One region of the Paenibacillus sp. LX16 genome, then DNA from elsewhere that is predicted to be linked to it. Evidence: a T-box and tRNA genes for the amino acid it is inferred to sense, from the RefSeq annotation. Region 1 holds a T-box; the other regions hold tRNA genes.
The links. The T-box of region 1 lies ahead of leuS (leucine--tRNA ligase). A T-box ahead of a tRNA ligase gene usually reads a tRNA of that ligase, here a tRNA-Leu.

Region 1 (6,854 bases):
GAAATTGAGTTGCCTAGAGGATAACACGCGGGGAGAAAATTATGAAAATCGGTATTATGGGTGGTACATTTGACCCGATTCATATTGGACATCTGTTGGCTGGAGAAGCGGCAAGAGATGCCTATGGGCTGGATCAAGTATGGTTTATGCCTTCTCATATTCCTCCGCACAAGCATCAGGCGGGGGCGAGCGGTAAGGAGCGTCTGGAGATGACGAGTGAAGCGGTGGCGGGTCATCCTGCTTTTGAAGTGCTGGATATTGAAGTGCTTCGCGGGGGAGTATCCTATACCATTGACACGATCAAGGAGCTTCAGGAGTTGCATTCTGCTATGGATTTTTATTTTATTATTGGTGCGGATATGGTGAACTACTTGCCTCATTGGCAGGGAATTGAGGAACTGGCGCAGCGAATTTGTTTTATTGGTGTTCGGCGCCCAGGGTTCCAGCTTGCGTTGGATGAGTTGCCGCATTATTTGCAGGACAAGGTGCTGCTGGCGGATATGCCGGTGGTGGATATTTCGTCGACGGATATTCGAGAGCGTGCTGCGGCAGGGCGCACTATCCGTTATCTTGTGCCTGATCGAGTGCATGACTATATTACAAGGGGCGGTTTGTATGAAGTACAGCCGTGAGCAATTAATGGAAGCCGTATCTGGTCAAATGCCTGAAAAACGCTGGAAGCACACACTAGGTGTTATGCATACCTCAGTGGAGCTTGCAAAGCGCTATGGAGCAGATCCGGATAAGGCCGAACTGGCGGCTATTTTGCATGATGTAGCGAAATATTGGCCTGTTCAGCAGATGGAAGAGGTGATTCGCAGTCATCCCGAATGTGATCAGGAGCTTTTGGAACATGACAAGCAGCTCTGGCATTCAGAGGTGGGATACTGCGTTGCAGCAAGAGATTACGGAGTGGATGATCCGGAAATAAGGAATGCGATCCGCTGGCATACGTCAGGACGCGTAGGTATGAGCCTGCTGGACAAAGTCGTGTGTCTCGCTGATTACATCGAACCGGGACGGGATTTTCCGGGAGTTGAGCATATCCGTAAACAGGCAAAGAAAAGCTTGGAGCAGGGCCTTATCGCTGGATTTGACTCCACGATTTCATTGTTGCTGGAAAAGAAAAAGGTTATTTTTCCACTGACAGTCTTGTCGCGTAATGACTTGATTCAACAACTAAAACAGAGAAAAACGGAGGTTCATGAATGACCCTAACTAATGAGCAATTAATGCAAACAGCGGTTGATGCTGCAAATGATAAAAAGGCAATGAATATTGTCGCACTGGATTTGCGGGGAATATCACTAGTAGCTGATTATTTTGTCATCTGCCACGGTAATTCGGATACACAGGTACAGGCGATTGCAACAGAAATTCGCAAACGCGCTCATGATGAAGGTGTAACCATCAAAGGAATCGAAGGAATGGATTCCGCCCGTTGGGTTCTAATGGATTTGGGGGATGTCGTAGTGCATGTCTTCCATCGCGACGAGCGCGAATACTATAACATTGAACGACTCTGGTCGGATGCTAAGGTTGTGGAAAAGGTATGAGTTTGATCGCCGGTACTTATGTCACCATTATGGTGGATCGTGAGGTATCTCCTTTCGGCTACTTTCTCACTGTTGGTGAGCAGGATGTGCTGCTGCATTATACGGAGCTGACACGTGAAATTGAAGTTGGTGAACGGTTGGAGGTATTTATTTTTCACGATACAGAGGACCGCTTGGCCGCAACCATGAAAAAGCCGTTCTTGTCGTTGGGCGAAATGGCAAAGCTTGAGGTGGCCGATGTGCATCCGCGTTTGGGTTGTTTCCTAGAGATGGGATTGGGTCGTCAGCTTTTGCTGCCGATTCGTGAGTTGCCAGAAAACCGAGATTTGCATCCTCGGGTGGGCGACTACGTGTATGCCATTATGGAGCATGACAAGCAAGGCAGACTGCGGGCTAAGCTGGCAGGGGAACAGGAACTGGCTCCGTTATGCTTCCACGCCCCTGATTCGTGGCTGAATACGTGGGTGCAGGCGACTGTGTACAAGCCGCTTCAAATGGGCACATTCGTTCTGGTGGACGGAGGTGTGCTTGGTTTTGGCGCGATTGGAATGATTCATTCCTCGGAGCGTAACCGGATGCTTCGCTTGGGCGAAGAGGTCAAGGTACGGGTCACGCTTGTTCGGGAAGACGGTCGGGTCAATCTGGCGATGTCACCACGCAAGGAAGTAGGCCGTGATGAGGATGCGGATCGGCTGATTGCTTTTCTGAAAGAGCGTCCGGGCGGCGGCATGCCTTATTCCGACGCAACACCGCCGGATATTATCAAGCAACGGTTTGGTATCAGTAAATCCGCCTTCAAGCGTGCGATGGGCAAGCTGATGAAGGAAGGACTGGTTACACAAAAGGAAAACTGGACCTACCTGGTGGAGAATATACCTGAACCGAAGGACGGGAATGGGGAATAAAAAATGGCTTCTTACCGGAAGTTTGCCTATGTGTATGATGAGCTGATGCAGGACATGCCGTACCCGGACTGGTTGCGCTTTGCACGGCAGGCTTGGGATCAGTACGGTATGCCTCATACGGTGGCTGAGCTGGGCTGTGGAACGGGTTCGATTACGATTCCCCTGGTTAACTCGGGCTTCGAAGTGTCTGGAATCGACTTATCCTCTGACATGCTGGCAGTAGCCCGGCGCAAAATGGAAACCACTCCCCAGGGACAGCGATTGTTTCGTGAGGGGAGCGTTCGCTGGATACAGCAGGATATGAGGAAATGGATTTTACCCGAGCCTGTGGATTCTGTAATTTCTTTTTGCGATTGTCTGAATTACTTGTTGGAGGAAGAAGATATAATTTCTACTTTTCGTAGAACGCATGCTGGTCTGAAGCCTGGCGGAACCTTCTTGTTCGATGTACATCATCCCCAGACGTTTTTACGTTATGATGAAGAGCAGCCATTCGTACTGGATGATCGCTCTATCTCGTATATCTGGACATGTGCGTTGGACACTCCCCGTTGTGAAATTGAGCATCATCTTAGTATCTTTGCGAAAGCAGAACATGAAGGACGCGATCTGTATCAGCGTTTCGAGGAAATTCATGTACAGCGTGCCTATGATCCAGACTGGATGAAGGCAGAATTGTCCAAAGCGGGTTTTCGTGATGTGAAGGTATATGCGGATTTTGAATGGGTAGAAGCAGAAGATGACGCGGCGAGACTGTTTTATGTTGCTGTAAAATAGTGAAGACTCATTGAGCAAATTTAGGAAAAGAAAGACGCTTTTCATGATGACATGAAGGGCGTCTTTTTGCACTCATATATTCACTTTATAGTTCAACTGAAGCTTATCACCCGGTACACCTCGAATGCCCCAGTTCTGTTTGAGTGTTTCAAATATAGTAATCTCAAGATCCTGTGGAGAAATACCCAAAAGATCGTTAATTCTTTGGAATAACAGGTTAATGAGTTGCTTCTTAGCTTCTGTCGTTCTGCCTTCAAAGATACTGATTTCAATAATGGTGTACGCCTCAGAGCGACCATCGGCATATATAAAGTCTTCCTGATCCATAGGAAAAAAACGATGAAACCTCTTGTCAGGAGGATATTTGAACGCATCCACCACAGCAGAATGAATCACCTCTGAAAGTTGCTTTTTGATTGGATTTAGAGTTTCTTTTATTCCGTAAATTTTAATCTGTGCCATTTCTCAGCTCACCTTTCTTATCTCAACTCATCTCAACTTGAAGCGATTTAACTCGGAATTATTATAAAACATTCGTATGCATGTGTCATGAACAATTAGTATGAAGGGGGTCTTTAACACCAAAGGTAGTCCTTATTTGACTTTTTTCGCGGTTTTCAATATAATAGTGCCATTATTAACGGTTAAACAATCGCTGATGAGGAATAGTAGCTTTGTCTGGACATGTAGAGAGCCGGCGGGTGGTGCAAGCCGGTTGACAGCGCAAAGTGAACTCGCCTCGGAGATATGCGTCCAACGCAGGAACGCCTTTACAGGTGCTTGTATCCTGTTATTAACCCGCATCGGATCACCTCCGTTATCAGGTGCAAAGGGAGTAGAACGCGAAGAACGCTTTCTGCTAACTAGGGTGGTACCACGGGAATATAACCTCTCGTCCCTAGCGCTGACACGCTACGGGATGCAGAGGTTTTTTTGTTGCATACCGTTTGAGGAGGAAAAGACAATGACAGACACACAGCCGAAGCACGGCTATCAACCGCAAAGTATTGAACCAAAATGGCAGAAATATTGGGATGAGAACAAGACGTTCCGCACCGGGGAAGAGCCGGGCAAACCGAAGTTTTATGCTTTGGATATGTTTCCGTACCCATCTGGAGCCGGCCTGCATGTAGGCCACCCAGAGGGCTACACAGCTACGGATATTGTTTCACGTTATAAAAGAATGCGCGGCTACAACGTACTGCATCCGATGGGTTGGGACGCCTTCGGTCTGCCTGCCGAGCAGCATGCGCTGGATACAGGGGAGCACCCACGCGAAATTACGGTGAAAAACGTAAATAACTTCCGCCGTCAAATCAAATCGCTCGGCTTCTCCTACGACTGGGATCGTGAAATCAGCACGACGGATCCTGATTATTACAAATGGACACAGTGGATCTTCATCCAGCTGTACAAGCGCGGCCTTGCATATGTAGCTGAAGTACCCGTGAACTGGTGCCCAGCGCTGGGAACAGTGCTGGCGAATGAAGAAGTTATTGACGGTAAGAGTGAGCGTGGCGGTCATCCGGTCGTCCGTAAACCAATGCGTCAATGGATGCTGAAAATTACGGAATACGCGGATCGTCTGCTGGATGATCTGGAGGAACTGGATTGGTCTGAGAGTATTAAGGATATGCAGCGGAACTGGATCGGTAAGTCTACCGGGGCAGAGGTTCGTTTTCCAATTGAAGGCTATGACGAGCAACTCACAGTATTTACAACCCGCCCAGATACACTGTTTGGCGCAAGCTACTGTGTGCTGGCACCAGAGCAGGAATTGGTCGATATTATCACTACGCCTGAGCAAAAGGATGCTGTACAACAGTACCGTGAACAAGCTGCTCGTAAAAGCGATCTGGAGCGTACGGATCTGGCCAAGGATAAAACAGGCGTATTCACAGGAGCTTATGCAGTGAACCCGGTGAACGGCGAAAAGCTGCCGATCTGGATTGCTGACTATGTACTGGCAGGCTACGGAACTGGAGCGATTATGGCTGTACCTGCTCACGATGCGCGTGACTGGGAATTTGCCAAGCAATTCGGATTGAATATCATTGAGGTTGTCCAAGGTGGAGATGTGGCTAATGAGCCATATACTGAGGATGGACCGCACGTCAATTCAGGCCCGCTGAATGGACTTACCAACGAGGAAGCGATTCCGAAGATGATTGAATGGCTGGAAGCCGAGGGCAAAGGACACGGCAAAGTCACCTACCGCCTGCGTGACTGGCTGTTCAGCCGTCAACGCTATTGGGGCGAGCCGATTCCGGTAATTCATCTGGAGGATGGAACGATCAAAACGGTTCCTGAGGACCAACTTCCGCTCGTACTGCCGGAGATGGACAACATCAAGCCTTCAGGTACAGGTGAATCCCCGCTGGCGAACGCAACAGATTGGGTGGAAACCATTGATCCTGAGACAGGTATGAAAGCACGCCGCGAGACGAATACAATGCCGCAATGGGCAGGAAGTTGCTGGTATTATCTGCGCTTTATTGATCCGAAAAATGACAAAGAGCTTGTATCCAAAGAGAAACAACGTGAATGGATGCCAGTTGATTTGTATATTGGCGGAGCGGAACATGCGGTTCTTCACTTGCTGTATGCCCGTTTCTGGCATAAGGTACTGTATGATATCGGCGTAGTGGAAACGAAAGAGCCTTTTTATAAGTTGGTCAACCAGGGTATGATTTTGGGCAACAACAATGAAAAAATGAGTAAATCACGCGGTAATGTCATTAATCCTGATGATATTGTCAATACGTTTGGCGCCGATACGCTGCGTATTTATGAGATGTTTATGGGGCCGCTGGAAGCGACCAAGCCATGGAATGAGAATGGGGTAGAGGGAGCACATCGTTTTCTGTCCCGCGTATGGCGCCTGTTTGTTTCCGAGGATGGTAGCCTGAACGATAAAATTACAAATGACGGCGGTAGCGATGAGTTCAATCGTACTTGGCATAAAACGCTGAAAAAAGTAACCGAAGATTTGGATGCGCTGCGCTTCAATACAGCGATCAGCCAGCTGATGATCTTCACCAACGATGCATACAAAGCAGACCTTCTGCCGCGTGCAGCAATGGAAAACTTCGTGCAAATGCTGTCGCCGCTTGCACCCCATCTGGCTGAGGAATTGTGGCAGCTGCTGGGACACAACGATAGCATTACCTACGCGGCTTGGCCTGCTTATGATGAAGCATGGACGGTGGACGCCGAAGTGGAAATTGTTGTGCAAGTGAATGGTAAAATCGTGCAGCGTGCAACGATTGCCAAGGATCTTGATGCTAAAGCGATGGAGGCATTCGCTGTGTCGTTGGACAATGTTCAGCAGGCACTGGCCGGCAAAACGATCCGCAAGGTAATTGCTGTTCCAGGTAAGCTGGTTAATATTGTTGCCGGTTAATTGGCTTTAAGCCGAAGGAGACATCTACCTTTTGCATGTCCTCTTCATATTTGTTGTGCGTTACCTGTATCAGCTCGGGAAAGACACTATGCAGGCTGATGTCCAACAGTGCGAGAGCTTCGGCGGTAATACCTCCGGGAACCGCTACTCTGGCCTGTAACTCGGCTGGTGTCATCCCGCCTTCCGTGAGCAGCTTTCCAGTGCCGATGATCA
Region 2 (6,854 bases), 2.8 Mb from region 1:
GCAATGGGGACGGCGCTGGAAGGGTCCGGGAAGCCGTTCGTGATCACCACGCACGCCAATGGAGTGGCAGCAGAAAACGTAATGTTATTGCTGGCTGAGCGCGGAGTGCGGACATCGATCGTAGAGCTTTGTCCTTCGGTACACGGTGAGGGGGACACAGGATTTGTGCCGAGACTGATCAACATTGCCAAAACGAAGGGCTTCTCAGCCTATGTGGAAGAGGGGAGCAACCGCTGGCCGGCTGTGCACCGCCTTGACGCCGCACATCTATACCGCCTTGCGTTAGAAAAGGCACCCGCAGGTTCACGACTAAATGGGGTCGCAGATGAAGGCGTGCCATTTCGCGACATCGCAAGTGTTATCGGTAAACACCTGAACGTGCCTGTAGTCAGCATTTCACGTGAAGAAGCAGACGCCCACTTCGGCTTCCTCAGCACACTTGCAGCGCTCGATATCCCGAGATCAAGCGTTGCAACTCAGGAACTTCTGGGATGGCGGCCTGTGCAACCTGCACTGATCCACGACCTTGAACAGTCTCACTACTTCAACAACTGATTGGAGACGAGACCGAGAATCGATCTTGGGCCGCTTAATAAAGCACTTGAGAAAAGCGAAGCAAGACATGGACTAACAACAACATGTATAAAATAGAAGTTTGCATATTAAAACGAGATCAACACAAGTGCATACCACACTAAGTGTTGTTATCTTCATTCGCATCAAACTATTCTGGCTAATCGTATTGTTAGGTCACTTCCCACAAGAAAATTTCTTCACTTATGGTATGGTTCACCGCGTTGGCTGAAGGGGCAAGTTTTCAAAAAAATAGTCTCCTTATCAGAGACTACACGTGATCTTCCTGTTTGGTAATCATACGATAAGCGGTAGCTTTTCCTCTTCTTTCTAGAATTTTCTCAATCAAAATTGCTTTTCATCATTCTTTCAAAAAAGGGCCATCCTTTTGCGGGATAGCCCTTTCTTTAATTTCACATTTTTTGCAAAGAGAATGAGGGACTGGATTCCTCTATTTGCGCTTTTGCTTACTTTAATATTGTCCTTTAATTACAAAAAACGAGCCCCGAATTGTTCCAGCTAGTTTAGACTTCTGCCTAGCAAACTTAAACTTCCCTTCTAACTCTTTTGGTACCTCCATCCCCTCAGAAAGCTTAAAACCAACGGCCCGCTTTTTAGGGTCATCCACCGTATACATGACATTGATTGCAAGACCATCCTCATAAAAAACGTAGGTAAATTGGATATTTTCCACTTGAAAACGCGACGTTTCTAAAGGTTTAGCCGCAAACACAATATCACGTTCTTCTATCAAAATTCGGTTCACATAATCAAGGCTCTCCTGGCTTTCACTAGCTGGTACAACCGTAAATTCATGCTTGTATTTGTTCATAAAATAACGGGCTTCATTAGCACGTAAACCAGCAAGCGCTTCTGCTACAGGTGAAGACTCTAAACCAACCGTAGATACATCTTTAAAATCAACGAGATACGACATTTCCATTCCTCCTCTTCTCTCTTTACGCCCTAACAGCTTCCGCATTTCACCAAAATCGAATTCATTTCTCAAGTTGTTGTAGACACACACTTATAGCCAGACTTCAAATTAATTCTCTTATCTACCACATAGTATACCAAAATTGATTCAAGAGAAGATTTTGAATGGCGAATTTGTTAGTTTGTTAAATAGTGTTCACATAGACTGGTATTCACAAACACCGCTTTAAATATTCGACCAGCGAGACAAATACGAGTTCCTCTAGGTCGGGAAATTAAGGACTCAGAGTATGTCCTACCAAAAAAGTCTCGGCCTGTGCCCTATACTTCCATTAAGGAGGTTCAGATTCACAAGCCAAGATATTTTCATTCATGATGGTGGCCGTTAGGCCATGTTTATTTGGAAAGCCCCTCTACATGGAAGGGGAGTACCCGCATACGTAAACCAAATGAGTACGATGCCTATCTATCATGAAAATATAGATACATAGCTGAAGAATCATATCGTGCCTGTAATTGCGCTAAACTTTGTAACGGTTATACACGAGCGCCAAATGAAAAAAAATCGCCGGAGACGACAAGTTGTTGCGGAGATGAGCGCGGCTATGGACGAAGGCTTTCGCGTGTTAGAGGCCTTACGATATCCGCTAACGCCGGCCGCGCAAGCTTCACTAATCCGCAAACGACCGGCGTTGATGCGCCTTTTTATGAAAATTTATCATAGGATGCCGATCAGTCGGCTGGTTGACGGACCCGTAGGGGAAATCGTAGCTTTGAGCCGCGTGTTTCACCTTTGGAAGGAACAGACCCGGGTCCCTACCCCCAACTGGGTCGATTTGGAAAATCGTTTTGAAGCCAAGGTAAACCGTTCATAACTTTTACCCGAGGAGTAATCAACCGATGATGATCCTAGTTCTACAAAGAAGACTTTGAGCATTATAAAACAAGGGGCGTAATACTATATTTTTATCAGACACCGGCTTTCAGAACGGCATCAGAGGTCGGGAATTAAATATAGAAATAGCGGTAGCCTTGGACTGAAAAAGAGGAAAGTCCTAGACTACCGCTGTTCTTTATTTAACTAACGTTTCCCGTTAGCTTAAGTACATTAATTCACTATCTTATTCTCCAGACCGTGACATTTAAAGTTATAGTTAGGATTTTTCATAACCTCTTCTTTCTGAAGTTCATACATGGCAATTTTATAGTTTATTTCTTCCAAGTGTTTAAAACTTTCGTCAATTTTCTTCTGTACTTCCAATTTATGTTGAATCAACATTTCCTCTCTTTTCAAAAAGGTACTATTTCCCGATTCATAAAGTTCCTTGTAATCTTTTATTTTTGAAAGAGGCATTCCTGTCTCTTTGAGACAACGAATAAAAGAAATCCAATCTAATTGTTGTTCGTTATAAACTCTACGGCCTTTTTCGTCACGAGATATATTTGGTAATATCCCTTGCTCTTCATAAAACCTAAGTGTCTTTGCAGATACATTTAAATTCTCCACTACATATGTCATTGAATACAACATCTACTTGTCCCACCTTTAGTTACAGTTACTGTAACTAAATATATATCATAAAGAGAATGACAACAACAACAATTCTATATGTAATCATATAAAAATAAACCCTTGACTTACCGTAACGGCAACCAATTAAACTGAAATAGAAAAGAAAATATGAGAGCGAGGTTAATGAAATGAATCAGAAATACAGTAGGTTATTTGAATCCTTCACATTCAAAAATGGAATAACAATTAAGAATAGTATCGTTATGGCACCTATGACAACCTGGTCAAGTAATGACGATCTTACCATTTCGGATGACGAAGTAAAGTATTACAAACAAAGAGTGAATGGAGTAGGACTCGTCATTACAGGGTGTACTCATGTTACACCTAATGGGCAGGGTTTTACAAATGAATTCGCTGGGTATAATGATGAATTTACTCCAAGTTTACGAAAATTAGCTGAGGCAGCGAAAAGTGGAGGCGCTCCTGCGATCCTACAGATTTTCCATGCTGGCAATAAAGCCGTGCCTGGATTGGATGCAGTTAGTGCGAGTGCATTGCAACCCGAAGTTACTAATTTAGGTTCAACTTCAGAAACAAGAGAACTATCACATGAGGAGATCTTGTCGATTGTACGTGCTTTTGGAGACACAACAAGACGAGCAATTGAGGCCGGATTTGATGGCGTCGAAATCCATGGGGCTCATGGATTTTTAATTCAGAATTTTTGGTCGCCAGCGACAAATCAACGGACGGACCAATGGGGAGGATCACTTGAAAATCGCTTGCGTTTTCCATTGGCAATTATTAGAGAAATCAAAAATGTCATTGAAAAACATGCTACAAAACCTTTCATTTTAGGATTCCGATTCTCCCCTGAAGAATCCTCCAAAGTGGACGGATTACGTATGAAAGACACGTATGAATTAATTGATATTCTTGTTGAACAGGATTTAGATTATATACATGCTTCATTAGATAATGTGTCTTCAAAGCCAGTAGATAGTCAAGATGAAAAAACACGGCTTGAATTAATTCTTGAAAGAGCAAACGGTAAGGTACCTGTGATGGCTGCTGGTTCCATAATAACACCGGATGATGCTCTTAAAGCTATGGAATTAGGTTTGCCGCTCGTCGCCATTGGGCATGCGTTAATTATGGATCCTAACTGGGTTGAAAAGGTCGCAAATGGACGTGAAGCCGAGGTTGATTCTGAATTGATCGTTTCGAAACCCGACCAGCTTAATATTCCAGAAAAACTTTGGAATGTAATTCAAGCAATGCCAGGTTGGTTTAATATTAGTAAATAGAGAGTAGTCCTAAAGGCTACTCAGATTGACGAGAAACCCAAGTCTTTTATGAGACTTCGGGTTTCTTTTGCTGATTCTAAGGTGCTCCGTCCATCCGTAGTTCGGTAGGGCAATTCTTGCTGTTGCGGACACACATACTGCGTATGTTTCGATCTTGAAGGCCTTTGCAAATAGGGGGCGTTAAATAACCTGAATCTAAGACTACCGCTCCAGAATATTGTACGTTAACCTGCCCGTTAGTTTAATAAAAAGAGCAGACTTGAAGCGCCTGCTCAACATTGTGTGTTTAACTATCGTGGTCACCAGATCCAGTTGCTTCTCTCGCCGATACCAGAGTTAGGTTGCGGGGTGCTGGAGGCGGGGCAATTTCTGATGAGGTTTTCTGTCTGCATGCTGATATTGCCTTGGGGTTTCTACTGGCTGTCATATCGATAGAAATAGTTTAAAAGTAAAAAAGGAGAGATGGCATAAAAATAAGCCATCTCTCCTTTTTCATCTATATAAAGCGGTTAATGGGAATCGAACCCACGCTACCAGCTTGGAAGGCTGAGTTCTACCACTGAGCTACTTCCCGAAAAAGATGCCGGTGAGAGGACTCGAACCTCCACGGTTTCCCTCACGATTTTGAGTCGCGCGCGTCTGCCAATTCCGCCACACCGGCTTATGAAGTTAATGGCGTCCCCTGAGAGATTCGAACTCCCGACCTTTTGATTCGTAGTCAAACGCTCTATCCAGCTGAGCTAAGGGGACTAATAAATGGAGCGGACGACGGGAATCGAACCCGCGACCCTCGCCTTGGCAAGGCGATGCTCTACCGCTGAGCCACGTCCGCAAATACAAGATGCGCGTGGAGGGACTTGAACCCCCACGTCAAAGACGCTAGATCCTAAGTCTAGTGCGTCTGCCAATTCCGCCACACGCGCATACAATGATAATGGTGAGCCATGAAGGACTCGAACCTTCGACACCCTGATTAAAAGTCAGGTGCTCTACCAACTGAGCTAATGGCTCGTAAAACTGGTGGAGGATGATGGATTCGAACCACCGAACCCGTAAGGGAGCAGATTTACAGTCTGATGCGTTTGGCCACTTCGCTAATCCTCCAAAATGGTGCCGGCGAGAGGACTTGAACCCCCAACCTACTGATTACAAGTCAGTTGCTCTACCAGTTGAGCTACACCGGCATATTAAGTTAAATGGCGGAACCGACGGGATTCGAACCCGCGATCTCCTGCGTGACAGGCAGGCATGTTGGGCCTCTACACCACGGTTCCAGAGGAAACTTTCTTAGATGAAGTAATTGCGGGGGCAGGATTTGAACCTGCGACCTTCGGGTTATGAGCCCGACGAGCTACCGAACTGCTCCACCCCGCGACATAAAATATGGTGGAGGCTGAGGGGATCGAACCCCCGACCCTCTGCTTGTAAGGCAGATGCTCTCCCAGCTGAGCTAAGCCTCCGAATTACTATGACCCGTAGGGGATTCGAACCCCTGTTACCTCCGTGAAAGGGAGGTGTCTTAACCCCTTGACCAACGGGCCATATATCTATTATTAAGAGCTGGCGGAGAGAGAGGGATTCGAACCCTCGAGACGCTTTTGGCGCCTACACGATTTCCAATCGTGCTCCTTCGGCCAACTCGGACACCTCTCCACATGGCTCCCCGAACAGGACTCGAACCTGTGACAACTCGATTAACAGTCGAGTGCTCTACCAACTGAGCTATCAGGGAATATTGGTGGAGCCAAGGGGGATCGAACCCCTGACCTCCTGCGTGCAAGGCAGGCGCTCTCCCAGCTGAGCTATAGCCCCATCTAAAAATTCAATTTTGTATGTATAATCAATAGCATGATAGGCGAAAAAAAATCCCCATTATGGGGTTGCTTGGCGACGTCCTACTCTCCCAGGACCCTGCGGTCCAAGTACCATCGGCGCTGGAGGGCTTAACGGTCGTGTTCGGGATGGGTACGTGTGGAACCCCTCCGCTATCGCCACCAAACATGAATTTGCTGAGCAAATTCTTCCGTACGGTTATTCGGTTCATCACTTATCGTGTGAATGAATAGCCATGCGCTTGTTGTATGTATTTCTACATACCTTCAAGGTTACACCCTGAAAACTGGATCCGAAACTCATTTGCGTTTTATTTTAGGATAAGCCCTCGACCGATTAGTATTGGTCAGCTCCATGCATTACTGCACTTCCACCCCCAACCTATCTACCTCGTCGTCTTCAAGGGGTCTTACTAATTGGGAAATCTCATCTTGAGGGGGGCTTCACGCTTAGATGCTTTCAGCGCTTATCCCTTCCGTACATAGCTACCCAGCGGTGCTCCTGGCGGAACAACTGGTACACCAGCGGTACGTCCATCCCGGTCCTCTCGTACTAAGGACAGCTCCTCTCAAATTTCCTACGCCCACGACAGATAGGGACCGAACTGTCTCACGACGTTCTGAACCCAGCTCGCGTACCGCTTTAATGGGCGAACAGCCCAACCCTTGGGACCTACTTCAGCCCCAGGA
Region 3 (6,854 bases), 470 kb from region 1:
TTGCAGAGCTTGGGCCGCTTTTATCGCCGCTGCTTCATTTCCTTCAAGTACCTTCACCCGATAGCTGTCTACACTAAAACGAGCCGTACTGTCTGGCAGTCCCATCCAATTTTGAAAACCGCTCCCACTGTTCTGTCCAACACTCAGACCTCCTGGTGATTTCAAGGTTACAGCGGGGACTGTCGCTTTATATTTGCTACCTAGATCCGCAAAAATCACTACACGAATATCCTCTTGGGCGGCAGCAGCGTGAACTCCCGAAGACCAAGGTATGCACACTGTAGCTAATACCATAATCGCTGCTGCTCGTTTGGCCCGGCCCATCCATGCACCGAAAATACTTTTTCGGTTAAATGCTTCTCCACTCATTTCTGGCTCCCCCAATCTAGCTGTCTAGCACTTATATTGCGTAATTTATCGGGATCTCGACCTTGTCTATCCCTTTAAATACATCGGCGGAATAAACTAAAATATGAACCCGCTCGAAACTTGCTTACACTCTTACTTCCCTTAATCATCCGTCAGCCGATACCGTATTTACCATACTTGCGTGTAACCATGCAATGATTTTTTGAAAAGTGCCTCATGTTTCCTAATCACCGTGGATCCGTTGGCATCGGGATTCCAAGGTGGCCATATGCCGCCGGAGTCACTGTTCGTCCCCGAGGTGTTCTTTGTAAAAGACCAATTTGTAACAAATAAGGCTCGTACACATCCTCAATTGTCTGGCTCTCCTCACCAATGGTTGCAGCAATTGTGTCCAATCCTACAGGCCCGCCCCGGAATGAATGAATCATGGCCTTAAGCATTTTATGATCAATTTCATCCAGCCCGAGTGGATCTATTTGAAGTCTCTTCAGCGCCTCTGCAGCCAACTCAGAATGAATAATACCGTCTCCGGCAACCTGGGCAAAATCACGTACCCTTTTTAACAGTCGGTTAGCAATGCGCGGGGTCCCCCGTGAACGCAATGCGATTTCCTCCGCCGCATCCCCAACAATCTCAATCTCCATAATATCCGCATTCCTGGACACGATGTAAGCCAGCTCGTCTGTCGTATAAAACTCTAATCGACTAATAACACCAAACCGGTCACGCAATGGCGCAGAGAGCAGCCCAGCACGCGTAGTGGCCCCTATAAGGGTAAAGGGTGGCAAATCCAGACGGACCGAACGTGCACTCGGGCCTTTGCCAATCATAATGTCCAGCGCAAAATCCTCCATCGCCGGATACATGACTTCTTCCACCGTACGATGAAGGCGATGAATCTCATCAATGAACAAAACATCACCCTCTTGAAGATTGGTCAGCAATGCTGCCAAATCTCCCGGTCTTTCAATTGCAGGACCTGAAGTCGTACGAAGATTAACCCCCAACTCATTGGCGATAATGTTAGCAAGAGTTGTTTTACCCAACCCAGGCGGTCCGTACAACAGTACATGGTCCAACGCTTCTTTACGCATTTTGGCCGCTTCAATATATACTTTCAGATTTTCCTTAACCTGATTTTGCCCGATATATTCATTAAGATAACGGGGGCGAAGGCTTAGCTCCGCCGTCTGGTCTTCCATCATCAAATTGGCGGAAATAATCCGGTCATCCATGTTCCATCGCTCCTCTTTTCACCAGACATTCGTTAACGGACATCAGCGTCCTATCCGGCAAACAACAGTTGCAAAGCCCGCTTCATCAAAATATCGGCAGATTCATCAGGTTTCGCATCTTTCTTCATTCTGCTCCATACTTTATCCAACTCAGTATCAGTATAACCGAGCGCCTTGAGCGCCTCACGGGCCTCGCTCCAATATGAACCTTCGCCTTCTTCTACGACAGGCTCAGCAAACAATCCGGTTGCCATCCCAAACGAGCCAATACCGTCCAGCTTGTCTTTCAAATCCAGAATCATACGTTGTGCCGTCTTTTTACCGATCCCCGGTAACTTGGTGAGAAATGTGATATTCTCCTGATAAATCGCCGTTACCACATGAGCAGGCGTACCGCCTCCTAAAATACCAAGCGCAACACGCGGTCCAATACCAGATACATCAATCAGTTTACGGAAAAGCTGCTGTTCCTCACGGGTCGCAAAACCGAACAGTAAAATAGCATCTTCCCTTACATGATGGTGAATGTAAATAACCACTGGACCTTCAGTTTTGGCGAACGCGTAAGGATTCGGACAAAATACCCGGTACCCTACACCCTGCACATCTAAAACGACATATTCATTTTCCAAATGGGCCACAGAACCACGCAAGAAATCTATCATTTTCGCAATACCTCATTTAATTTTGAATTTAGCCCATAGGAGTGCGCATGACAAATTGCCACCGCCAAAGCATCCGCTACATCGTCCGGTTTGGGCACAGCTTGAAGCTTTAGAAACATTCTAACCATTTCCTGTACCTGTTTCTTCTCTGCCTTACCATACCCTACAATAGCCTGCTTTACCTGCATCGGCGTGTATTCACCTATAGGCAAATTACGTTGTTTTGCAGCTAGTACCAGCACCCCACGTGCCTGACTTACAGACATAGCGGTTGTAACGTTGCGATTAAAAAAGAGCTTTTCCAGTGCTACCGCATCAGGCTTATATTTATCTATTAATTGCAACATGCCTTCATATACATGAAGCAGTCTTTCTTCTTCCGGTGTATGAGCCTCCGTCTGGATACAGCCATACTGCACAGGAACCACTTTACTGCCAATCTTGTCTACAAACCCGAAGCCCACAATAGCAATACCCGGATCAATTCCTAAAAAACGCAAAAAAATCTCTCCCCTATCGCTCAAACATGGCGTAACTAAACAATAGCCAGCGTTATCCTGAATATAATCATGGCTAAATATCATATAAAGCGAACATATGTGTCGTTCTTTTCATTATAACAAAACTTTGTATCTAATAGAGGAAAAAATTTAAACGTGAGTAAAAACATAAAAAGAGACGCTTCAAGCCTCACCTCATGGGCAAAGCCTAACGTCTCCGTAGTTACAATCAATAGTGCTGCTTTAATACTCTCTGTGTTCGCTCTACGGCAAAGTCACTAAAAGTGGAGATTACACTGTTATACTCATTTATATCCTGTACACGGATCCCCTGCTGAAGTTGTTTATACACCCCTTCTGGCAAGGCGGTCTCCATGGAACCCACATCCAATTGAAAAAAAGTGCGGATAACTTTTTCCTTTTTAGGTAGCCCCTCATACAATGTAAGCTGGCCGTCAGTGCTCAAACCCATATATCCACGCTCTTTGCATGACTCTGACAAGTCTTCCACCCTTCGCTCCAGCCACACCTCTCCTTTGGTATTAAGTCGTCCCTTCCAATCGGGATGCTGCTTCAGTAAGGTCTCTAGCTGCTGTGAACTTAGCGTTCCCAAGGAAAGTGTTTCCGTACCACACACGTAGGTGGTTAACAGACGGGTCTTCCTGCTTATACCGGAAGCACGAATACTTTGCAATAGCTGCATCTGTGAGGAGTGATCTTCAGTTGGGCTCAGATATGAAGCCTCATCCATGCCCTCCTCTGCCATGACGGTAGTAGCGAGTGGCTGTGACAACATGGCCTGCATATAATTCGAAAACAGAATACCCAACCCTGCCAGCAAACAAGCCGCACCAAAAATGCTACAGGCCCACACAGTTCTTCTCCACTGTTTCCAGCGCCGTTTCATCTGTTTTTTCCAACTTAATCGCTTCACAGTAATCCCTTCCGTCCCACTTTTTGTGTTAGTGTGACCTGGCGATTACTGATTTATACAAAAAGATATTAATATAACAAAAAAGCCGCTGCTTCCAGCGACTTTCCTTTTGAATCGGGATGACACGATTTGAACATGCGACCCCCTGGTCCCAAACCAGGTGCTCTACCAAGCTGAGCTACATCCCGAAATACATGCCGGTGAGAGGACTCGAACCTCCACGGTTTCCCTCACGATTTTGAGTCGCGCGCGTCTGCCAATTCCGCCACACCGGCTTATGAAGTTAATGGCGCGCCCTGAGAGATTCGAACTCCCGGCCTTTTGATTCGTAGTCAAACGCTCTATCCAGCTGAGCTAAGGGCGCAAATATGGAGCGGACGACGGGAATCGAACCCGCGACCCTCGCCTTGGCAAGGCGATGCTCTACCGCTGAGCCACGTCCGCAATATCATTATATCCATGACATATAAGTGCATGAATGGTGAGCCATGAAGGACTCGAACCTTCGACACCCTGATTAAAAGTCAGGTGCTCTACCAACTGAGCTAATGGCTCCCAACAGGATAATATAACTTTGTAAAAATGGCGGAACTGACGGGATTCGAACCCGCGATCTCCTGCGTGACAGGCAGGCATGTTAGGCCTCTACACCACAGTTCCATAGCAATTTACATTCAAAAGTTAATTGGTTGCGGGGGCAGGATTTGAACCTGCGGCCTTCGGGTTATGAGCCCGACGAGCTACCGAACTGCTCCACCCCGCGATAATATGAGGGACTGCTATTTAAGTAAATGGTGGAGGCTGAGGGGCTCGAACCCCCGACCCTCTGCTTGTAAGGCAGATGCTCTCCCAGCTGAGCTAAGCCTCCATATTACTTATGACCCGTAGGGGATTCGAACCCCTGTTACCTCCGTGAAAGGGAGGTGTCTTAACCCCTTGACCAACGGGCCATGCAATAAAATAATTCTGGCGGAGAGAGAGGGATTCGAACCCTCGAGACGCTTTTGGCGCCTACACGATTTCCAATCGTGCTCCTTCGGCCAACTCGGACACCTCTCCATATGGCTCCCCGAACAGGACTCGAACCTGTGACAACTCGATTAACAGTCGAGTGCTCTACCAACTGAGCTATCAGGGAATAATAATCATAAAGCTCTGCTTGGCGACGTCCTACTCTCCCAGGACCCTGCGGTCCAAGTACCATCGGCGCTGGAGGGCTTAACGGTCGTGTTCGGGATGGGTACGTGTGGAACCCCTCCGCTATCGCCACCAAACATGAATTTGCTGTGCAAATTCTACCGTACGGTTATTCGGTCCATCACTTATCGTGTGAATGAATAGCCATGCGCTTGTTGTATGTATTTCTACATACCTTCAAGGTTACACCCTGAAAACTGGATCCGAAACTTATTTGCGTTTTATTCTTTAGGATAAGCCCTCGACCGATTAGTATTGGTCAGCTCCATGCATTACTGCACTTCCACCCCCAACCTATCTACCTCGTCGTCTTCAAGGGGTCTTACATACTGGGAAATCTCATCTTGAGGGGGGCTTCACGCTTAGATGCTTTCAGCGCTTATCCCTTCCGTACATAGCTACCCAGCGGTGCTCCTGGCGGAACAACTGGTACACCAGCGGTACGTCCATCCCGGTCCTCTCGTACTAAGGACAGCTCCTCTCAAATTTCCTACGCCCACGACAGATAGGGACCGAACTGTCTCACGACGTTCTGAACCCAGCTCGCGTACCGCTTTAATGGGCGAACAGCCCAACCCTTGGGACCTACTTCAGCCCCAGGATGCGATGAGCCGACATCGAGGTGCCAAACCTCCCCGTCGATGTGGACTCTTGGGGGAGATAAGCCTGTTATCCCCAGGGTAGCTTTTATCCGTTGAGCGATGGCCCTTCCATGCGGTACCACCGGATCACTAAGCCCGACTTTCGTCCCTGCTCGACTTGTAGGTCTCGCAGTCAAGCTCCCTTCTGCCTTTGCACTCTTCGAATGATTTCCAACCATTCTGAGGGAACCTTGGGGCGCCTCCGTTACTCTTTAGGAGGCGACCGCCCCAGTCAAACTGCCCACCTGACACTGTCCTCGCACCGGTTTACGGTACCAAGTTAGAACCTAGATACGATCAGGGTGGTATCCCAAGGATGCCTCCCTTCAAGCTGGCGCTCAAAGTTCTACGGCTCCCACCTATCCTGTACAGATCGTACCCAAATTCAATATCAAGCTGCAGTAAAGCTCCATGGGGTCTTTCCGTCTTGTCGCGGGTAACCTGCATCTTCACAGGTATTAAAATTTCACCGGATCTCTCGTTGAGACAGCGCCCAAGTCGTTACGCCATTCGTGCGGGTCAGAATTTACCTGACAAGGAATTTCGCTACCTTAGGACCGTTATAGTTACGGCCGCCGTTTACTGGGGCTTCGGTTCATAGCTTCGCCCCGAAGGGCTTACCACTCCCCTTAACCTTCCAGCACCGGGCAGGCGTCAGCCCGTATACTTCGCCTTGCGGCTTCGCACAGACCTGTGTTTTTGCTAAACAGTCGCTTGGGCCTTTTCACTGCGGCCCCCTCGGGCTATTCACCCTACCGAGGCACCCCTTCTCCCGAAGTTACGGGGTCATTTTGCCGAGTTCCTTAACGAGAGTTCTTCCGCGCGCCTTAGAATTCTCTTCTCGCCTACCTGTGTCGGTTTGCGGTACGGGCACCTTCTCCTGGCTAGAGGCTTTTCTTGGCAGTCTGAGATCATGACCTTCGCTACTATAATTTTCGCTCCCCATCACAGCCCAGCCTTACGATGTGCGGATTTGCCTACACACCAGCCTCACTGCTTAGACGGACATCCATCAGTCCGCGTCACTACCCTACTGCGTCACCCCATCGCTCATAACGGATTACGGTGGTACAGGAATTTCGACCTGTTGTCCTTCGACTACGCCTATCGGCCTCGCCTTAGGTCCCGACTTACCCTGAGCGGACGAACCTTCCTCAGGAACCCTTAGGCTTTCGGCGGATCTGATTCTCACAGATCTTTTCGTTACTCATACCGGCATTCTCACTTGAATGCAGTCCAGCGCTCCTTACGGTACACCTTCAACCCGCATTCAACGCTCCCCTACCCCTGATGCAATGCATCAAGCCATAGCT
Region 4 (6,854 bases), 2.4 Mb from region 1:
AAGAGTAACGGAGGCGCCCCAAGGTTCCCTCAGAATGGTTGGAAATCATTCGAAGAGTGCAAAGGCAGAAGGGAGCTTGACTGCGAGACCTACAAGTCGAGCAGGGACGAAAGTCGGGCTTAGTGATCCGGTGGTACCGCATGGAAGGGCCATCGCTCAACGGATAAAAGCTACCCTGGGGATAACAGGCTTATCTCCCCCAAGAGTCCACATCGACGGGGAGGTTTGGCACCTCGATGTCGGCTCATCGCATCCTGGGGCTGAAGTAGGTCCCAAGGGTTGGGCTGTTCGCCCATTAAAGCGGTACGCGAGCTGGGTTCAGAACGTCGTGAGACAGTTCGGTCCCTATCTGTCGTGGGCGTAGGAAATTTGAGAGGAGCTGTCCTTAGTACGAGAGGACCGGGATGGACGTACCGCTGGTGTACCAGTTGTTCCGCCAGGAGCACCGCTGGGTAGCTATGTACGGAAGGGATAAGCGCTGAAAGCATCTAAGCGTGAAGCCCCCCTCAAGATGAGATTTCCCAGTATGTAAGACCCCTTGAAGACGACGAGGTAGATAGGTTGGGGGTGGAAGTGCAGTAATGCATGGAGCTGACCAATACTAATCGGTCGAGGGCTTATCCTAAAATAAAACGTAAATGAGTTTCGGATCCAGTTTTCAGGGTGTAACCTTGAAGGTATGTACAAGTGACATACAACAAGCGCATGGCTATTCATTCACACGATAAGTGATGAACCGAATAACCGTACGGAAGAATTTGCATAGCAAATTCATGTTTGGTGGCGATAGCGGAGGGGTTCCACACGTACCCATCCCGAACACGACCGTTAAGCCCTCCAGCGCCGATGGTACTTGGACCGCAGGGTCCTGGGAGAGTAGGACGTCGCCAAGCGATATCCTTTAGAGGATGATAAAGATTTACATGTTAGGGCCTTTAGCTCAGCTGGTTAGAGCGCACCCCTGATAAGGGTGAGGTCGGTGGTTCGAGTCCACTAAGGCCCACCACTTCTAGAATAACAAAAAGATTGGGGCCATAGCTCAGCTGGGAGAGCGCCTGCCTTGCACGCAGGAGGTCAGCGGTTCGATCCCGCTTGGCTCCACCAATATTCCCTGATAGCTCAGTTGGTAGAGCACTCGACTGTTAATCGAGTTGTCACAGGTTCGAGTCCTGTTCGGGGAGCCATATTTTGAATATTTCTGACTTTTATATATTAAGGTGGCGGCGTAGCTCAGCTGGCTAGAGCGTACGGTTCATACCCGTGAGGTCGGGGGTTCGATCCCCTCTGCCGCTACTCGGAGAGATACCCAAGTGGCTATAAGGGGACCCTCTGCTAAGGGGTTAGACTGCGAAAGTGGTGCGAGGGTTCGAATCCCTCTCTCTCCGCCATCAATTTATTGAGACCAGGACTTATTTTGCAAGGCCCGTTGGTCAAGGGGTTAAGACACCTCCCTTTCACGGAGGTAACAGGGGTTCGAATCCCCTACGGGTCATAATATGGAGGCTTAGCTCAGCTGGGAGAGCATCTGCCTTACAAGCAGAGGGTCGGGGGTTCGATCCCCTCAGCCTCCACCATAAGAAAATTTGAGAAATGCTTTTTAATGTCGCGGGGTGGAGCAGTTCGGTAGCTCGTCGGGCTCATAACCCGAAGGTCGTAGGTTCAAATCCTGCCCCCGCAATTAATTTCCTATTGGAAATGCCTCTGGAACTGTGGTGTAGAGGCCTAACATGCCTGCCTGTCACGCAGGAGATCGCGGGTTCGAATCCCGTCAGTTCCGCCATTTTAACTCCATATATAATTGGCATATATAGTGCGGTTATATGATGTAGTAATAAAATAAAATATGGCTCGGTAGCTCAGTCGGTAGAGCAGAGGACTGAAAATCCTCGTGTCGGCGGTTCGATTCCGTCCCGAGCCACCTTTCAAGTGGGAAATGAGTAATGTGCCGGTGTAGCTCAACTGGTAGAGCAACTGACTTGTAATCAGTAGGTTGGGGGTTCAAGTCCTCTCGCCGGCACCATTTTGGAGGATTAGCGAAGTGGCCAAACGCATCAGACTGTAAATCTGCTCCCTTACGGGTTCGGTGGTTCGAATCCATCATCCTCCACCAGTCTTTTCATAATCATATGGCGGTCGTGGCGAAGTGGTTAACGCACCGGACTGTGACTCCGGCATTCGTGGGTTCAAGCCCCATCGGCCGCCCTTTATTCTTAATCTATTGGGGATTAGCCAAGCGGTAAGGCAACGGACTTTGACTCCGTCATGCATAGGTTCAAATCCTATATCCCCAGCCATTAAGAGCCATTAGCTCAGTTGGTAGAGCACCTGACTTTTAATCAGGGTGTCGAAGGTTCGAGTCCTTCATGGCTCACCATTTATAATTATTTTGCGGTCGTGGCGGAATTGGCAGACGCGCACGGTTCAGGTCCGTGTGGGCTAACCCCCCGTGGAGGTTCGAGTCCTCTCGACCGCACCATATTTTGCGGACGTGGCTCAGCGGTAGAGCATCGCCTTGCCAAGGCGAGGGTCGCGGGTTCGATTCCCGTCGTCCGCTCCATTATCCATACGGCGCCATAGCCAAGTGGTAAGGCAAAGCTCTGCAAAAGCTTCATCCCCAGTTCAAATCTGGGTGGCGCCTTGACTACTCATTATGGAATTTAATATGCGCCCTTAGCTCAGCTGGATAGAGCGTTTGACTACGAATCAAAAGGCCGGGAGTTCGAATCTCTCAGGGCGCGCCATTTCTTAAAAAAATGTATAATGTCGGGATGTAGCTCAGCTTGGTAGAGCACCTGGTTTGGGACCAGGGGGTCGCATGTTCAAATCGTGTCATCCCGATACTGTTTTGCGGGTGTAGTTCAATGGTAGAACTCCAGCCTTCCAAGCTGGTAGCGTGGGTTCGATTCCCATCACCCGCTTTTTGCTATAGCGGATTCTTGTTGCCTCAGTGGTGACACCTTATAAATAAAGAGAGCCTGTCTGGGGACAGAGCTCTCTCTTTTTTTTGTATTTATCCTCATGTAATCCACAATGTGTTGATTATCCATAATCTTCGGTATCGGTGTATATCGTTCTGATCATACAACTGGTATACACCGATAACCGATCTAGTGGACAGTTTTTACACGGGAATGGTCAGCTGGATGGAGGTTCCCTCATCTGGAGCAGAGCTCATGCTCATAAATCCCCCTACCCCTCTAGCTCGTTCTTCCATACTGAACAATCCAACTCCCTCTCCTTGGGAATTTCCAGAGAATCCAATGCCCTCATCCCGAATGGTCACTTGTATCATTTCATTTTGATCCTCAACGTCGACATATGCCTCCGCTACATCTGCGTATTTGGCTACATTCGTCAATGCCTCCTGTACAATCCGATAAATTGCTATTTCCTTACGAATATCAAGGCGTTTACGTAGAGTGCATTGAAAATGCACCTCAATCCCGTAATGAGAACAGAAGTTTTCGATATAGGTTCTTAAGGCTGGGACGACACCCAAATCATCCAGAACTGAGGGACGGAGTTCCCACGCTAGACCACGAACATCTTTGATGATGTCGGTCACCTGCGAACGAAGACTCTCCAGAGCTGCACTAGGTTGTTCGGCAAGTTGGCTATCTAATTGAATAATAAGTGAAAACAGGCTTTGTCCTATCCCGTCATGCAGCTCTCTTGAAAAACGTTTGCGTTCTTCTTCCTGTATTTGCATGACTTGCGTCATCATAGATTGGAGTTCTGCTTCTACTTTCTTCAGTTTAGTGACTTCATTGCGGATCGCTAAGTACTGATAGGGTTTACCTTCCTCGTCCATAAACGGAACGATCGTAGTATTCACCCAGTAGTAGCTGTTATCTTTAGCACGATTACGTATTTCTCCTTGCCATACCTCACCTGAACGGATCGTAGTCCACAGGTTTTTCATGAAGGCAGAGGTATGATAGCCTGAATTAATAAGACGATGATCCTGACCGATCAGCTCTTCACGACTGTATTGCGAAATCTCACAGAACTTGTCGTTTACGTACTGAATAGTACCTCGATGATCGGTCAAAGCAACGATGGAAGACGTATCTAGAGCAAATTTCAGATTGGATAGTTGGTGGAGTGAGTTACGCAGCGCATGAAGAAAAGGGGATTCTGGTATATAAATTTCCAGATCATTCAGCAGTTTATCGGTTGATTCACCAAAGGCATGCTGCAGTAAAGGGTTAGAAGGTTCATTCATAATGGAGCAGCCCCTTTTTTAGTGCGAATTTGACTAGCTCAGGTCGTGTTTTCAAGTTAAGCTTCTCCATAAGATTACTTTTATGGGATTCTACGGTTTTGACGCTAATCACCAGGTGCTCGGCAATTTCCTTGTTGGCATATCCTTTGGCTACCCACGATAGAATCTCTTTTTCCCGCTCAGACAAGGATTCATAGGGTCCGGCTATGCCTTCCTGTTTGATTTTGTCCAGATATTCACTCATCAGTCGTTTGGTTGCATTTGGGTACAAATAGGCACTACCTTCGGCCACAGACTGGATGGCAGCGAGTAACTCCTCATGAGGTGCGCTTTTTAAAATATATCCGGATGCTCCAGCCTGAATGGCTCGGAACAGATATTCTTCATCGTCATGCATCGTTAAAATAAGGACTTCTGTATCGGGCAACTGTTTTTTTAATTCAGTGGTTGCCGTGAGACCATCTTTGCCAGGTGGCATGCTAAAATCCATGAGTACAACATTAGGTTGTAGCTCTACTGCCTTGCGGATCGCCTCATCCCCGTCTGCTGCATCTCCTACGACCTTAATACCATTTTTGCCGTCCAATAGGGCCATGAGGCCAGAACGTACGACAACATGATCATCCACTACTAGTATACGAATCAATTTGTCATCCCCTCGAACGGTAAACAAACCGTGCGTTTTGTCATAATCATAGCAAATTTTAGGGATTTCAATCAACAAAGATAGTTAGGGACAGCCATATCAAGTATTTTATGAGTTTTATTATCTACAGTAACATTGTTGATCTATGGAGTGAGAGGGTAAGCACATAGTTGGCTAAGGCGTTGAGCGACTTGAGTGGCCTCGGCTACATCAGACTCTGTGAAAGTCCTCACATCACGATTACCAATAAGCAGCACACCGTTAGGCAGATCCCCTGTACTGGAAAAGGGAATAGCAACAGCAGAGTGAAGCTGCTCGGCCAGCATTAGTGCACACTCCTGACGCAGACGTATACTACCTGATAGCAGAGCACTTACAGTCACGGTACGTCCCAAGCGAACAGCCATCCCGGCAATACCATGGCCAATCTTAAAAGAAATAAGGCGATAGCGATTGCTTCGGCTGCCAGAGGCGTAATACCAATGCAACTTACCACCCGACTTGGACATAAATGCAAGGGCAGTGAGATCACCATAAATAGTATCTCTCAACTGGTTCAGTTCTTTTCGCATTTCATCCGTTATTTGTAGCATAGAAGACACATCCTTTTTCATAACCAAACTATATCTCTAATTCATTGTAGTTCCGACAGTTACAAAAGTAGATCAGGGAACCCCCTGATCTATAGGCTCGGGAAACACTGACTTTTCATTTGGTTGGGTAAGGAGTAGGGAAAAGGCCGATAAATGGGGCGTTAGCTCACTTTAGAAGTGATATTTATCACAGTAAATCAGGGAGTAGGAAGGTATAAAATCAGGTGTTCTCCCGATAACAACCCAGGCATTAAAACATTATGATATAGATATCAGGTAAACACGAGGAGGACGCTAACATGCAAGCCACTTGTATGGAACGGTTTGGGGACGAAGCGGAACGCACGGGAATTCAGATTTATTTGACAGAAGAACATTTTGATCTGCTAAAAGATATTATGTCCTGGAAGAAGGTAAAAGCAGGCGTTATGCTTTTCCGAGAGGGCGATGATGCAGAGCAGCTTTATTATATACATTCAGGTCATGTTAAACTTCGTAAATCGACAGAAGATGGTAAAGAACTGATACTGACCATTCAGCATCAAGGCGACTTAATTGGGGAATTTAGCGGGATAGATGGAGAAGAGTATAGTTGCACTGCAGAAACAGCCGATGTGTGTGAGTTAGGCGTCGTGCTTGTTAAGGATCTGGAGTCGCTCTTGTCCAAAAATGGGGAAATGGCACTTCAGTTCATCCAGTGGATGGCGATGAAGCAACGCATTATGCAATCCCGTTTTCGGGACTTACTGTTGTATGGTAAAACTGGAGCGTTAGCGTCTACATTGATCCGTGCTAGCAATACATGTGGCGTGGCTGTGAAGGATGGCATTTTATTAAATATGAAGCTAAGTCACTCCGAATTAGGTGAGATGATTGGAGCGACGCGAGAGAGCGTGAACCGGATGCTGAGCGCGCTGAAAGAGCAGGGAACCCTAGATACAAGGGATGGAAAGATTGTTATTCACGATCTCAAGGTATTACGTGGCATGTGTTGCTGTCCTTCGTACGGCCAATGTGCTCATGAAATTTGTCGCCTCTAATACATGAATACCATTAGGCGGGGTCCAAGAGACTTCGCCTTGCTGCATGTCTTCTAACAATCTAGCACATGGGGTAACGAACAACATAGATTACAAGAAAAACTAATCAACGTCGTATCGCGGCTAATTACCAATAATGTATTTATATTAAATGGAACTGAACACATGACACTATATGAAACTAGCTGTTTTGAAGTAACATTGGAGCTAATAATGGTTGGCTAAAAGATGGAAGGAATTTTAAGTTTGGAAAAAGGGATTATTTACAAGTTGCTTTCTTTTGCTGAAAATGATATATTATTTGAGCTGACAACAAAACAGCAGTTTCAAAAGCGAAAAGCTTGGGTGAA

Region 2: it has a tRNA-Leu gene. The T-box ahead of leuS (leucine--tRNA ligase) is inferred to sense a tRNA for this amino acid. The anticodon was not compared.
Region 3: it has a tRNA-Leu gene. The T-box ahead of leuS (leucine--tRNA ligase) is inferred to sense a tRNA for this amino acid. The anticodon was not compared.
Region 4: it has a tRNA-Leu gene. The T-box ahead of leuS (leucine--tRNA ligase) is inferred to sense a tRNA for this amino acid. The anticodon was not compared.

Annotation. Positions count from the first base shown of each region.
Region 1 is NZ_CP141152.1:3,912,193-3,919,046, reverse strand. It holds gene yhbY (ribosome assembly RNA-binding protein YhbY) at 1-24, shown strand, start outside; gene nadD (nicotinate-nucleotide adenylyltransferase) at 42-632, shown strand; gene yqeK (bis(5'-nucleosyl)-tetraphosphatase (symmetrical) YqeK) at 616-1,212, shown strand; gene rsfS (ribosome silencing factor) at 1,209-1,556, shown strand; gene T3H97_RS17425 (CvfB family protein) at 1,553-2,461, shown strand; gene T3H97_RS17420 (class I SAM-dependent DNA methyltransferase) at 2,465-3,238, shown strand; gene T3H97_RS17415 (tautomerase family protein) at 3,311-3,700, opposite strand; T-box leader at 3,885-4,141, shown strand; gene leuS (leucine--tRNA ligase) at 4,203-6,641, shown strand; gene comER (late competence protein ComER) at 6,622-6,854, opposite strand, start outside.
Region 2 is NZ_CP141152.1:1,089,266-1,096,119, reverse strand. It holds gene T3H97_RS05015 (SDR family oxidoreductase) at 1-555, shown strand, start outside; gene T3H97_RS05010 (DUF8821 family protein) at 1,046-1,510, opposite strand; gene T3H97_RS05005 (hypothetical protein) at 2,064-2,384, shown strand; gene T3H97_RS05000 (MerR family transcriptional regulator) at 2,618-3,040, opposite strand; gene T3H97_RS04995 (NADH-dependent flavin oxidoreductase) at 3,211-4,332, shown strand; tRNA gene T3H97_RS04990 (tRNA-Leu) at 4,914-4,993, opposite strand; tRNA gene T3H97_RS04985 (tRNA-Arg) at 5,006-5,082, opposite strand; tRNA gene T3H97_RS04980 (tRNA-Gly) at 5,090-5,164, opposite strand; tRNA gene T3H97_RS04975 (tRNA-Leu) at 5,175-5,255, opposite strand; tRNA gene T3H97_RS04970 (tRNA-Lys) at 5,268-5,343, opposite strand; tRNA gene T3H97_RS04965 (tRNA-Tyr) at 5,351-5,436, opposite strand; tRNA gene T3H97_RS04960 (tRNA-Thr) at 5,441-5,516, opposite strand; tRNA gene T3H97_RS04955 (tRNA-Asp) at 5,530-5,606, opposite strand; tRNA gene T3H97_RS04950 (tRNA-Met) at 5,633-5,706, opposite strand; tRNA gene T3H97_RS04945 (tRNA-Val) at 5,717-5,792, opposite strand; tRNA gene T3H97_RS04940 (tRNA-Glu) at 5,802-5,873, opposite strand; tRNA gene T3H97_RS04935 (tRNA-Ser) at 5,894-5,985, opposite strand; tRNA gene T3H97_RS04930 (tRNA-Asn) at 5,989-6,064, opposite strand; tRNA gene T3H97_RS04925 (tRNA-Ala) at 6,069-6,144, opposite strand; rRNA gene rrf (5S ribosomal RNA) at 6,215-6,331, opposite strand; rRNA gene T3H97_RS04915 (23S ribosomal RNA) at 6,482-6,854, opposite strand, start outside.
Region 3 is NZ_CP141152.1:4,382,157-4,389,010, forward strand. It holds gene T3H97_RS19530 (SpoIID/LytB domain-containing protein) at 1-369, opposite strand, end outside; gene ruvB (Holliday junction branch migration DNA helicase RuvB) at 597-1,604, opposite strand; gene ruvA (Holliday junction branch migration protein RuvA) at 1,655-2,269, opposite strand; gene ruvC (crossover junction endodeoxyribonuclease RuvC) at 2,266-2,769, opposite strand; gene T3H97_RS19550 (BofC C-terminal domain-containing protein) at 2,999-3,703, opposite strand; tRNA gene T3H97_RS19555 (tRNA-Pro) at 3,818-3,891, opposite strand; tRNA gene T3H97_RS19560 (tRNA-Leu) at 3,899-3,978, opposite strand; tRNA gene T3H97_RS19565 (tRNA-Arg) at 3,991-4,067, opposite strand; tRNA gene T3H97_RS19570 (tRNA-Gly) at 4,073-4,147, opposite strand; tRNA gene T3H97_RS19575 (tRNA-Lys) at 4,183-4,258, opposite strand; tRNA gene T3H97_RS19580 (tRNA-Asp) at 4,287-4,363, opposite strand; tRNA gene T3H97_RS19585 (tRNA-Met) at 4,390-4,466, opposite strand; tRNA gene T3H97_RS19590 (tRNA-Val) at 4,496-4,571, opposite strand; tRNA gene T3H97_RS19595 (tRNA-Glu) at 4,582-4,653, opposite strand; tRNA gene T3H97_RS19600 (tRNA-Ser) at 4,671-4,762, opposite strand; tRNA gene T3H97_RS19605 (tRNA-Asn) at 4,766-4,841, opposite strand; rRNA gene rrf (5S ribosomal RNA) at 4,861-4,977, opposite strand; rRNA gene T3H97_RS19615 (23S ribosomal RNA) at 5,130-6,854, opposite strand, start outside.
Region 4 is NZ_CP141152.1:412,099-418,952, forward strand. It holds rRNA gene T3H97_RS01760 (23S ribosomal RNA) at 1-625, shown strand, start outside; rRNA gene rrf (5S ribosomal RNA) at 777-893, shown strand; tRNA gene T3H97_RS01770 (tRNA-Ile) at 930-1,006, shown strand; tRNA gene T3H97_RS01775 (tRNA-Ala) at 1,029-1,104, shown strand; tRNA gene T3H97_RS01780 (tRNA-Asn) at 1,109-1,184, shown strand; tRNA gene T3H97_RS01785 (tRNA-Met) at 1,220-1,293, shown strand; tRNA gene T3H97_RS01790 (tRNA-Ser) at 1,297-1,388, shown strand; tRNA gene T3H97_RS01795 (tRNA-Glu) at 1,421-1,492, shown strand; tRNA gene T3H97_RS01800 (tRNA-Val) at 1,499-1,574, shown strand; tRNA gene T3H97_RS01805 (tRNA-Met) at 1,605-1,678, shown strand; tRNA gene T3H97_RS01810 (tRNA-Asp) at 1,704-1,780, shown strand; tRNA gene T3H97_RS01815 (tRNA-Phe) at 1,846-1,918, shown strand; tRNA gene T3H97_RS01820 (tRNA-Thr) at 1,945-2,020, shown strand; tRNA gene T3H97_RS01825 (tRNA-Tyr) at 2,025-2,110, shown strand; tRNA gene T3H97_RS01830 (tRNA-His) at 2,130-2,202, shown strand; tRNA gene T3H97_RS01835 (tRNA-Gln) at 2,220-2,294, shown strand; tRNA gene T3H97_RS01840 (tRNA-Lys) at 2,299-2,374, shown strand; tRNA gene T3H97_RS01845 (tRNA-Leu) at 2,389-2,476, shown strand; tRNA gene T3H97_RS01850 (tRNA-Gly) at 2,483-2,557, shown strand; tRNA gene T3H97_RS01855 (tRNA-Cys) at 2,568-2,638, shown strand; tRNA gene T3H97_RS01860 (tRNA-Arg) at 2,665-2,741, shown strand; tRNA gene T3H97_RS01865 (tRNA-Pro) at 2,765-2,838, shown strand; tRNA gene T3H97_RS01870 (tRNA-Gly) at 2,848-2,918, shown strand; gene T3H97_RS01875 (PAS domain-containing sensor histidine kinase) at 3,122-4,225, opposite strand; gene T3H97_RS01880 (response regulator) at 4,218-4,871, opposite strand; gene T3H97_RS01885 (GAF domain-containing protein) at 5,015-5,464, opposite strand; gene T3H97_RS01890 (Crp/Fnr family transcriptional regulator) at 5,764-6,504, shown strand; gene T3H97_RS01895 (hypothetical protein) at 6,733-6,854, shown strand, end outside.